One region of the Streptomyces sp. NPDC043812 genome, then DNA from elsewhere that is predicted to be linked to it. Evidence: predicted binding sites of a transcription regulator. Region 1 holds the regulator's gene; each other region holds the start of a gene.
The links. Region 1 encodes HspR, which represses chaperone genes until heat shock. Its sites were predicted from a motif close to TTGAGNNNNNNNNNCTCAA; they were not measured.
Positions count from the first base shown of each region.

Region 2: the regulator HspR is predicted to act here: its motif matches at 1,315-1,333, upstream of clpB (ATP-dependent chaperone ClpB).
Region 3: the regulator HspR is predicted to act here: its motif matches at 1,434-1,452, upstream of lon (endopeptidase La).

Region 1 is NZ_JBWKCY010000020.1:162,551-165,823, reverse strand. Features, by position in the region: gene AC067Z_RS27660 (ABC transporter ATP-binding protein) at 1-168, opposite strand, end outside; gene AC067Z_RS27655 (hypothetical protein) at 258-632, opposite strand; partial or broken gene AC067Z_RS27650 (LuxR family transcriptional regulator) at 997-1,185, shown strand; gene AC067Z_RS27645 (heat shock protein transcriptional repressor HspR) at 1,197-1,643, opposite strand; gene dnaJ (molecular chaperone DnaJ) at 1,645-2,829, opposite strand; gene grpE (nucleotide exchange factor GrpE) at 2,860-3,273, opposite strand, start outside.
Region 2 is NZ_JBWKCY010000041.1:1,378-4,650, forward strand. Features, by position in the region: gene AC067Z_RS35965 (helix-turn-helix transcriptional regulator) at 1-42, opposite strand, end outside; gene AC067Z_RS35970 (Rieske (2Fe-2S) protein) at 426-743, shown strand; gene AC067Z_RS35975 (pyridoxamine 5'-phosphate oxidase family protein) at 862-1,275, opposite strand; gene clpB (ATP-dependent chaperone ClpB) at 1,397-3,273, shown strand, end outside.
Region 3 is NZ_JBWKCY010000015.1:175,027-178,299, forward strand. Features, by position in the region: gene AC067Z_RS22820 (RNA polymerase sigma factor) at 1-586, opposite strand, end outside; gene AC067Z_RS22825 (hypothetical protein) at 705-1,241, opposite strand; gene lon (endopeptidase La) at 1,475-3,273, shown strand, end outside.

The sequences.
Region 1 (3,273 bases):
CAATGTGCTCTTCCCGGATCCGGACGGTCCGGTCACGGCGATCGACTCGCCTGCCCGCAAGGACAGCCGGAGGCCGTCGAACAGTGTGCGTCCGCCGATCCGATGACTGAGCCCGGCGATCTCCAGTACCCTCCGCGTGTCTGCGGCGGTGTCCTGTGCTGTCTGCATGGGGGTGGTCGTCCTCACTGTGTCGTCGGTGTCCGGGAACGCAAGAATGCGGTGGGGCGTTCTAGACCGCCCCACCGCATCACTGTCGCCTAGAAATCGTCGCCGGGGCGGTCGTCAGGGCCACAACTGTCGGGGCTGAGCTGGATGTTGACGCATGCGGTCACCTTGCGGACATAGTTCGTCTCGTCCATGCCGCTGTAGACGGTGTAGCCGTGACCCCTGGAGTTGTTGAGGCGCAGGCCGGTGTTACCTCGGCGGTCGTAGAGGGCATAGACGGAGTGGCTGTCTCCCACGGTGTCCCTGACGGCGACCTGGCCGTTGGTGCCGTGACTCCAAGTCTTCGCGCCGTAGACCGACGAGTCCAGATTTTCCCCCGCGCCGGCGAATGCCTGGCCGGCTCCGGACAGCGCGAGCACGGCCGCGCCGCCTACCAGGATCCTGGTTGCAGTTCTGCCGATGGACATGAATCCTCCCCTGTGTTCGATGCACTACTGAATGCGCGGACGCGGTGAAGACGTAATCGCTCACCACCAGGGCGCCGTAGGTTCCCCCTGTCTCCACCCGCCGCGTCATCGACTCTCTCGTGGTCGCGGCGCAGCCACCACCGTCATGTTGTTGCACTGCACGAAGCTGAGCCGTGCAGAGGCGCCCCCTGCCCGGACATCGCCAGGGCCGGGCAGCTCATAGCGGTTTCTGGAGGTCTTTGCAGCACGTGGTCGTGTTGACCAGGGCCGCGAGGAGACAGTGAACGCGCTCGGCTGGGGTTCCCGCCCGAGCGGTTTGCGGGGGCGGTGAGTTCGGCGACATACGCCAGGGGCTTGCGGGTGTGCGCACATCGCCCGACTGATGCAGACTCTCGGCGCTTCGAGCCGCACCCACCTCGGTGCACTGCTCGCTCAGGCGGGCATCGGCGGCGTGGGCGACCACGTGGCCCGCCCACCGCGGAGAAGTGACCGACATGGCGAGGGGCCGGGGAGCTCCCGCTCCCCGGCCCCTCGCCGAAACTCAACTCCGTGACAACTGCCGCCCTACTCGGGCCGCTTGGGCCGCCACACCACCAGCGCGCTGGTCTGCTGCACGTCCTGGTACGGCACCAGGTCGCGCCGGTACGACGCGTGCACCTGTGCCTCGCGCTGCTGCATCGCCGCCGCAGCGCCCTCCACGGCCGCCGACAGTTCGGCGACGCGCGCCTGGAGCGCCGCGACCTGGTTCTCCAGTTCGATGATGCGCTTGATGCCCGCGAGGTTGATGCCCTCGTCCTGCGACAACTGCTGCACCGTGCGCAGCAGTTCGATGTCGCGGGCCGAGTAGCGCCGGCCCCGGCCGGGCGTGCGGTCCGGGGAGACGAGCCCGAGACGGTCGTACTGCCGCAGCGTCTGCGGATGCAGACCCGACAGCTGGGCGGCCACCGAGATGACGTACACCGGCGACTCATCCGTCAGCTCATAGGGATTGCGACGACGACGTCCGTCCATCTCAAGCTCCCTTCGCGGCCTGGAACAGCTCGGCCCGCGGGTCCTCGTCCGCAGTGGCTTCGCGGTAGGCCTCCAGCGCTTCCTTCGCCTTGTCGCTCAGCTCCACAGGCACGGCGACCTCGACGGTGACCAGCAGGTCGCCGCGGGTGCCGTCCTTGCGGACCGCGCCCTTGCCGCGGGCGCGCATCGTGCGGCCGTTGGGGGTGCCGGGCGGCAGCTTCAGGGTGACCGGGGGGCCGCCGAGGGTCGGCACCTTCACCTCGCCGCCCAGCGCCGCCTCCGTGTAGGTGACGGGCACGGTGACGGTGAGGTTGTCGTCCTTGCGGCCGAAGACCGGGTGGGCGTCGACGTGGACGACGACATACAGATCGCCGGCCGGTCCGCCGCGCTCGCCCGGTGCGCCCTTGCCGCGCAGCCGGATCCGCTGCCCGTCGGAGACACCCGCCGGGATGCGCACCTGCATCGTCCGCGAGGAACGGGCCCGCCCGCTGCCCTTGCAGACCTCGCAGGGGTCCTGGGCGATCAGTCCGCGGCCCTTGCAGTCCACGCACGGGTCAGTCAGCGAGAAGGATCCGCTGCCGCCGCGCGAGACCTGGCCGGTGCCGACACACGTGGGGCACACCCGCGGCGTGCCGTTCTTGTCGCCGGTGCCCGAACAGGCCTTGCAGGGCGCCTGGCTGGACATCCGCAGCGGGACCGTGGCCCCGTCGACCGCCTCGGTGAAGCTGAGCGTCACCTCGGACTCGATGTCCTGGCCGCGGCGCGGCTGTGTACGCGCACCCGGACCGGCGCCCCGGTTGAACAGGCCGCCGAACACGTCCCCGAGGCCGCCGCCGAAGCCGCCGGCGCCGGGCTGGCCTCCGCCCTGGGCGCCTCCGAAGAGGTCACCCAGGTCGAAGTTGAAGCTGCCGCCGGGGCCACCGGCGCCGGGTGCCCGGAAGCCGCCGTTGCCGAACAGGGCGCGCGCCTCGTCGTACTCCTTGCGCCGCTTGGGGTCGCCGAGGATGTCGTTGGCCTCGGAGATCTCCTTGAAGCGCTCCTCCGCCTTGGTGTCGCCCTTGTTGGCGTCCGGGTGGTTCTCGCGGGCGAGCTTCCGGTACGCCTTCTTGATCTCGGCCTCGGTGGCGTCCTTGGGGACGCCGAGGACCTTGTAGTAGTCCTTCTCGACGAAGTCCTTCGTGCTCATCGGCGTCCCTCCTCCCGGACGTTTCCTGCGTCAGCCCTCCTCGGGGCCACCGCTCTCCTCGTCGGCCTGCTTCTCTTCCCTGCCCGCCGGGGCCGCACCCGGCTGGGGCTCGGCCACCGCGACCCGCGCGGGGCGGATCGTGCGCTCGCCGATGCGGTACCCCGGCTGCAGCACCGCGACGCACGTGGTCTCGGTGACATCCGGCGCATACGAGTGCATCAGGGCCTCGTGGACCGTCGGGTCGAAGGGCTCGCCCTCCTTGCCGAACTGCTGGAGGCCCATCTTGGCCGCCGCGGTCTCCAGGGACTCGGCGACGGACTTGAAGCCGCCCACCAGCTCCCCGTGGTCCCGCGCGCGGCCGATGTCGTCGAGCACGGGCAGGAGTTCGGTCAGCAGCGTCGCCGTGGCGATCTCCTTGACCGTGACCCTGTCGCGCTCCACGCG
Region 2 (3,273 bases), on a different contig from region 1:
GCGCAGCGCACTGGCGTAAAGACGTCTTCCCGCCTCGCACATATCGGTTACGCCATGGGGATGCGCCCGTTTTGTGTTTTCTATGCTCAAATCTCCACCCCCCAGGGTCCTGAACGTGCAAGAACATGATGCATCGGTTCTGTGGCATTCGTGTCCTTGGGTGAGGCATCGTCGAAAGGGCGGGGGAGAGGAATCCATCAAGTGAGGACGAAGCTGAGTATGTACAGGAGAATGCTTCGCTCGGTGCTTGTCACGACCTTCTCCGCGGCTGTGATCTACGGCGGGGTAGCCGCCGGTGACATCGGGTGGGACACCGCACCGGCAGGGATGGCTACCGCCACCAGCACAATGGCGGGCGGGGACATCGGTTGGGACATCGCGCCGTCTCGTGCAGATTCGCGCCCTTCGAAGACGGGTTCAGACGCATGACCATCCCCCCGGACGACAGGGTCTTCCGACGCGAGATGGCGACCGCTTACCGCTCCGGGTGGCACTTCATCGACCTCGTCACGGCGATCCCGCACCGTGGCGACTCGTTGATGGTCACCCTGTTCGGCGAGCCGATCGTCGTCGCCCGCGAGGAGGACGAGGACGTCCGTGCTTACCGGTGCCTTCGTCGGCCGCGAGGTGCGCCGCAGCCAGTTCGCTGTGCCATCAGGTACGGCATGATTTTTGTCAATCTCGACGCGCGTGATCACCAGCTCGTCGAGTCCGACACCACCGCCACCCCCCGCAGTGCCTGAGCGATTCCCCCGTCGTTTCAAATCGCTCAGGTGCTTCCCCCACACAACGGCGCCATCGTGGACCTGAAACACGATGGCGCCGTTGTGCTGCCCGGACACAGTCCGGGCCCGCCGGGTGCTACGCCCTGCCCATCGCCCTGGTGAGCGCGATCTCGATGACGACCCGGTCCGGATTAGGCGTCGGGGTGCGGCCGTAGCGGTCCGCGTAGCGGCTCACCGCGTCGGCGACCGTCTCGGCCTCCGTGCGGATCGTCGCCACGCCCTCCAGCGTCGCCCAGCGGCCCTTGTCCACCTGGCAGACCGCCACCCGTGCGCCCTCCGGGCCGGCGGCCAGGACGTTGGCGACCTTGCGGCTGTGCTTGTTGGTGATCACCCGGGCCAGCCCGCGCGCCCCGCCCTCGGGGTCGTACGTCACCCCCACCGCCACCACGTGCGGAGTGCCGTCCGGGCGCGGTGTCGTCAGCGTGCACATGTGATAGTCGCGCCAGAAGCTGAGATATGACGGGTCGGGGTTGCGTGGGTCGATGGCCATGGGGCGGAAACTACCTCCGCGTTTCGCCCGAGGCACACCCTGAGTGGAATAGACTCAACTTTGTGCACGCTGACTGAGTCAGTGTTGGGGAAGAGCCCATCAGCAAGGAGGAGAAGCGCACGTGGACGCCGAGCTGACCAACAAGAGCCGTGACGCGATCAACGCGGCGAGCAACCGGGCCGTGCAGGACGGCCACGCCGATCTGACCCCGGCACATCTGCTGCTCGCGCTCCTGGCGGGCCGGGAGAACGAGAACATCACCGACCTCCTGGCCGCCGTCGACGCCGACCAGGCCGCCGTGCGCTCCGGGGCCGAACGGATCCTCGCCTCGCTGCCCAGCGTCACCGGCTCCACCGTCGCGCCGCCCGCCCCCAACCGGGAGCTGCTGGCCGTCATCGCGAACGCCGACCGGCGGGCCAAGGAGCTGGGCGACGACTATGTCTCCACCGAGCATCTCCTCATCGGCATCGCCGACAAGGGCGGACCGAGCGGTGAGGTGCTCGACGGTCAGGGAGCCACGGCGAAAAAGCTGCTGGACGCGTTCGAGAAGGCAAGAGGAGGGCGCCGGGTGACCACACCCGACCCCGAGGGTCAGTACAAGGCGCTGGAGAAGTTCGGCACGGACTTCACCGCGGCCGCCCGCGAGGGCAAGCTCGACCCGGTCATCGGCCGGGACCAGGAGATCCGCCGCGTCGTCCAGGTGCTGTCGCGGCGCACGAAGAACAACCCCGTGCTCATCGGCGAGCCCGGCGTCGGCAAGACCGCCGTCGTCGAGGGGCTCGCCCAGCGCATCGTCAAGGGCGACGTCCCCGAGTCGCTGCGCAACAAGCGGCTCGTCGCGCTCGACCTCGGCGCCATGGTCGCGGGCGCGAAGTACCGCGGTGAGTTCGAGGAGCGGCTGAAGACCGTCCTGTCCGAGATCAAGGACAGCGACGGCCAGATCATCACCTTCATCGACGAGCTGCACACCGTCGTCGGCGCGGGCGCCGGCGGCGACTCGGCGATGGACGCGGGCAACATGCTCAAGCCGATGCTGGCCCGCGGCGAACTGCGGATGGTCGGCGCGACCACGCTCGACGAGTACCGCGAGCGGATCGAGAAGGACGCCGCCCTGGAGCGCCGCTTCCAGCAGGTGCTGGTCGCCGAGCCGACGGTCGAGGACACCGTCGCCATCCTGCGCGGGCTCAAGGGCCGCTACGAGGCCCACCACAAGGTGCAGATCAACGACTCCGCGCTGGTGGCCGCGGCCACCCTCTCCGACCGGTACATCACCTCTCGTTTCCTGCCCGACAAGGCCATCGACCTCGTCGACGAGGCCGCGTCCCGGCTGCGTATGGAGATCGACTCCTCGCCCGTCGAGATCGACGAACTGCAGCGCGCGGTCGACCGGCTGCGCATGGAGGAGCTGGCGCTCAAGAACGAGTCCGATCCCGCCTCCAAGCAGCGCCTGGAGAAGCTGCGCCGCGACCTCGCCGACAAGGAGGAGGACCTGCGCGGCCTGACCGCCCGCTGGGAGAAGGAGAAGCAGGGCCTCAACCGCGTCGGTGAGCTGAAGGAACGCCTCGACGACCTGCGCGGCCAGGCGGAGCGCGCCCAGCGCGACGGCGACTTCGACACCGCCTCCAAGCTGCTCTACGGCGAGATCCCCGGCCTGGAGCGCGAGCTGGAGGAGGCCGCGGAGGCCGAGCAGGAGGCGTCGAAGGACACCATGGTCAAGGAGGAGGTCGGCCCGGACGACATCGCGGACGTGGTCGGCTCCTGGACCGGGATCCCGGCGGGCCGGCTGCTGGAGGGCGAGACACAGAAACTGCTGCGCATGGAGCAGGAACTGGGCAGGCGGCTGATCGGGCAGTCCGAGGCCGTGCAGGCGGTCTCCGACGCGGTCCGGCGCACCCGGGCCGGCATCGCCGACCCCGACCGGCCCACCGGTTCCTTCCTCTTCCTCGGCCCCACCGGTGTCGGCAAGACCGAGCTGGCGAAGGCCCTCGCGGACTTCCT
Region 3 (3,273 bases), on a different contig from region 1:
TGCCTCCCCACGCAGGCCCTCGCCCCACGCCCTGCGGGCGTGAGGGGACTTCCAGTGCCGCCCGCAGTTCGCGACGGGCCCGCAGCGCGCGGGTCTTGACCGTTCCCTCGGGTATGCCGAGCAGCCGCGACGCCTCCCGCGTGGTCAGCCCGTCGACGACCGTCGCCCGCAGCACCTCGCGCAGTTCGGGCGAGATCCGCTCCAGGGCAGTGCCGACGTCCCCGTACTCCAGCCCGGCGAGCACGCGCTCCTCGGCGGACGGCACGGGCTCGGCCGGTGCGTGGACCAGGCGCTCCTGCCGGGCCCTGACCCGCTGGGCATCGACCAGGCGCCGCGCGGCGATCACCCACAGCCAGCCGCCGGCGTCGCCGCCACCGCGGTGCGAGCCCGCGGAGCGCCAGACCGTCACGAAGGTGTCCTGCAGTACTTCCCGTACGGTCTCCGGATCGGCGCAGCGCCGCGAAAGACGGGTGTGCAGCCAGCCTGCGTGCCGGTCGTGGAACACCCCGAGCGCTTCCGTGTCGCCGCGGGCGACCGCGCGCAGCAACGCCGCGTCGTCGTCCCGGTCTCCCCCCGAGGGGCGCATCAGTCTCACGTTCTCTCTATCGCCCGGGGGCGGGCGTCCGGTTCACCTCACGGCTGGGGCTACGGACCGGCGCCGTGGACGGGTCCGGTCTGCGGCGGTTTCGTACGCTCGGAACCCGTCAGCGGGCGGGCATGGCGGCGATGACGTCCTTGAGCGCCTCCGCGCCGTCGTCGGTGGTGACGGTGTGGCCATTGTGGGTGATCCGGTACTGGAAGCCGTCGGCGACGGGCGCGCCGACCACGATGCTCGGCAGCTGCGCGAACCGCGCGTCGTCGAGCGCCCTCGTCAGCGTGGAGAGTTCGCCGGGGGTCATCCGCCCGGACTGCTGCTTCCCGGTGCGCCGCGTCATGGTGTACGTGCCGTCCGCGCGTACGACGAGCCGGTCGTGCACGCCGGCGAATCCGCCGGTGACGGTCATCCCGACGAGCACGTGTCCCGGGGACGGCAGAGGCGGTTCCGGCTGCGTCGAGGACGGCGGAGCCGACGGCTCCGGCGACTGCTGCGGTGGCTGCTCCGGTGCCGAGGTGGCCGGTTCGGCCGTCCCCGGCGACGGCCGAGCCCCGGCGTCGCTCACCGATTCGCCCGCTGTGCTGCAGCCGCCCGCCGCCAGTACACAGGCGAGCATCAGTGCCGCCGACCGCATCCGTCCGTTCATGCGTCCCCCGTTGTCCCCTCGGCCCCTCCGGCCCGACCGCTTCCGCGTCGAGCATGCCCGTCCGTCCGGGGGAACGGCAGACCCGTGCAGCAAGCGACACGTCCTTCCAGGTCACACGGTCCGTCGCCGACCGGATCTCGATGATCGCTGACAGCGAACACCTTCAGGGGAACATCCAGGGGCTCATGTGCATTGAGTCCGTACAGCTCAACTTGACTGCCTAAGGGGAGATCATGGCTGCCGATTCCACGGCGTACTCACCGCTCACTCTGCCCGTCCTGCCGCTCGACGACGAGGTCGTGCTGCCCGGCATGGTCGTGCCGCTCGACCTGTCCGACACCGAGGTGCGGGCCGCGGTCGAGGCCGCCCAGGCTGCCGCCCGTCCCTCCGGCAACAAGCCGAAGGTGCTCTTCGTTCCCCGCGTCGACGGCACCTACGCCGCGACCGGTGTGCTGGGCACCGTCGAGCAGGTCGGCCGGCTCTCGGACGGTGACCCCGGTGCGCTGATCCGCGGTGTGGGGCGCGTCCGTATCGGTGCCGGGACCACCGGGCCCGGCGCGGCCCTGTGGGTCGAGGGCACCGTTGTCGAGGAGACCGTTCCCGATCCCCTGCCCGGCTCGGTGACCGAACTGGCCAAGGAGTACAAGGCCCTTGCCACCGACTGGCTGAAGAAGCGCGGCGCCTGGCAGGTCGTCGACCGCGTGCAGCAGATCGACGGCATCTCGCAGCTCGCCGACAATTCCGGGTACTCGCCGTTCCTCACCACCGCCCAGAAGATCGCACTGCTGGAGACCACCGACCCGGTGGCCCGTCTCAAGCTCGCCACCGAGCAGCTGCGCGAGCACCTGGCGGAGCAGGACGTCGCCGAGTCCATCGCGAAGGACGTCCAGGAGGGCGTCGACAAGCAGCAGCGCGAGTTCCTGCTGCGCCGTCAGCTCGACGCCGTGCGCAAGGAGCTGCGCGAACTGAACGGGGAGTCCGAGGGCGACGAGTCCGACGACTACCGCACCCGCGTCGAGGCCGCCGACCTGCCCGAGAAGGTGCGCGATGCCGCGCTCAAGGAGGTCGAGAAGCTCGAGCGCTCGAGCGACCAGAGCCCCGAAGGCTCCTGGATCCGCACCTGGCTCGACACCGTCCTCGAACTGCCGTGGAACGAGCGCACCGAGGACGCGTACGACATCCAGGGCGCCAAGGCGACCCTGGACGCCGAGCACTCGGGCCTGCAGGACGTGAAGGAGCGCATCACCGAATACCTCGCGGTGCGCAAGCGCCGCGCCGACCGGGGCCTCGGCGTCGTCGGCGGCCGGCGCGGCGGCGCCGTCCTGGCGCTCGTCGGCCCGCCCGGTGTCGGCAAGACCTCGCTCGGTGAGTCCGTGGCGCACGCAATGGGGCGGAAGTTCGTCCGCGTGGCACTCGGCGGCGTACGCGACGAGGCCGAGATCCGCGGCCACCGGCGCACCTACGTCGGCGCGCTGCCCGGCCGGATCGTCCGTGCCATCAAGGAGGCCGGTTCGATGAACCCGGTCGTCCTGCTCGACGAGATCGACAAGGTCGGCTCCGACTTCCGCGGCGACCCGGCCGCGGCGCTGCTCGAAGTCCTCGACCCGGCGCAGAACCACACCTTCCGCGACCACTACCTGGAGGTCGAGCTCGACCTCAGCGATGTCGTCTTCCTCGCCACGGCCAACGTGCTCGAGGCCATCCCGGAAGCCCTGCTCGACCGTATGGAGCTGGTCCGTCTCGACGGCTACACCGAGGACGAGAAGGTCGTCATCGCCCGGGACCACCTGGTGCCGCGCCAGCTGGAGCGGACGGGGCTGGATGTCGGCGAGGTGACCCTGGACGATTCGGCGCTGCGCAAGCTGGCGGGCGAGTACACCCGTGAGGCGGGCGTACGCAACCTGGAGCGGTCCGTCGCACGTCTGCTGCGCAAGGTCGCGGCCCAGCACGAACTGGGCGACCGGGAGCTGCCGTTCACCGTCACCGACGCCGAGCTGCGCGACCTGATCGGACGACCGCACCACGTGCCCGA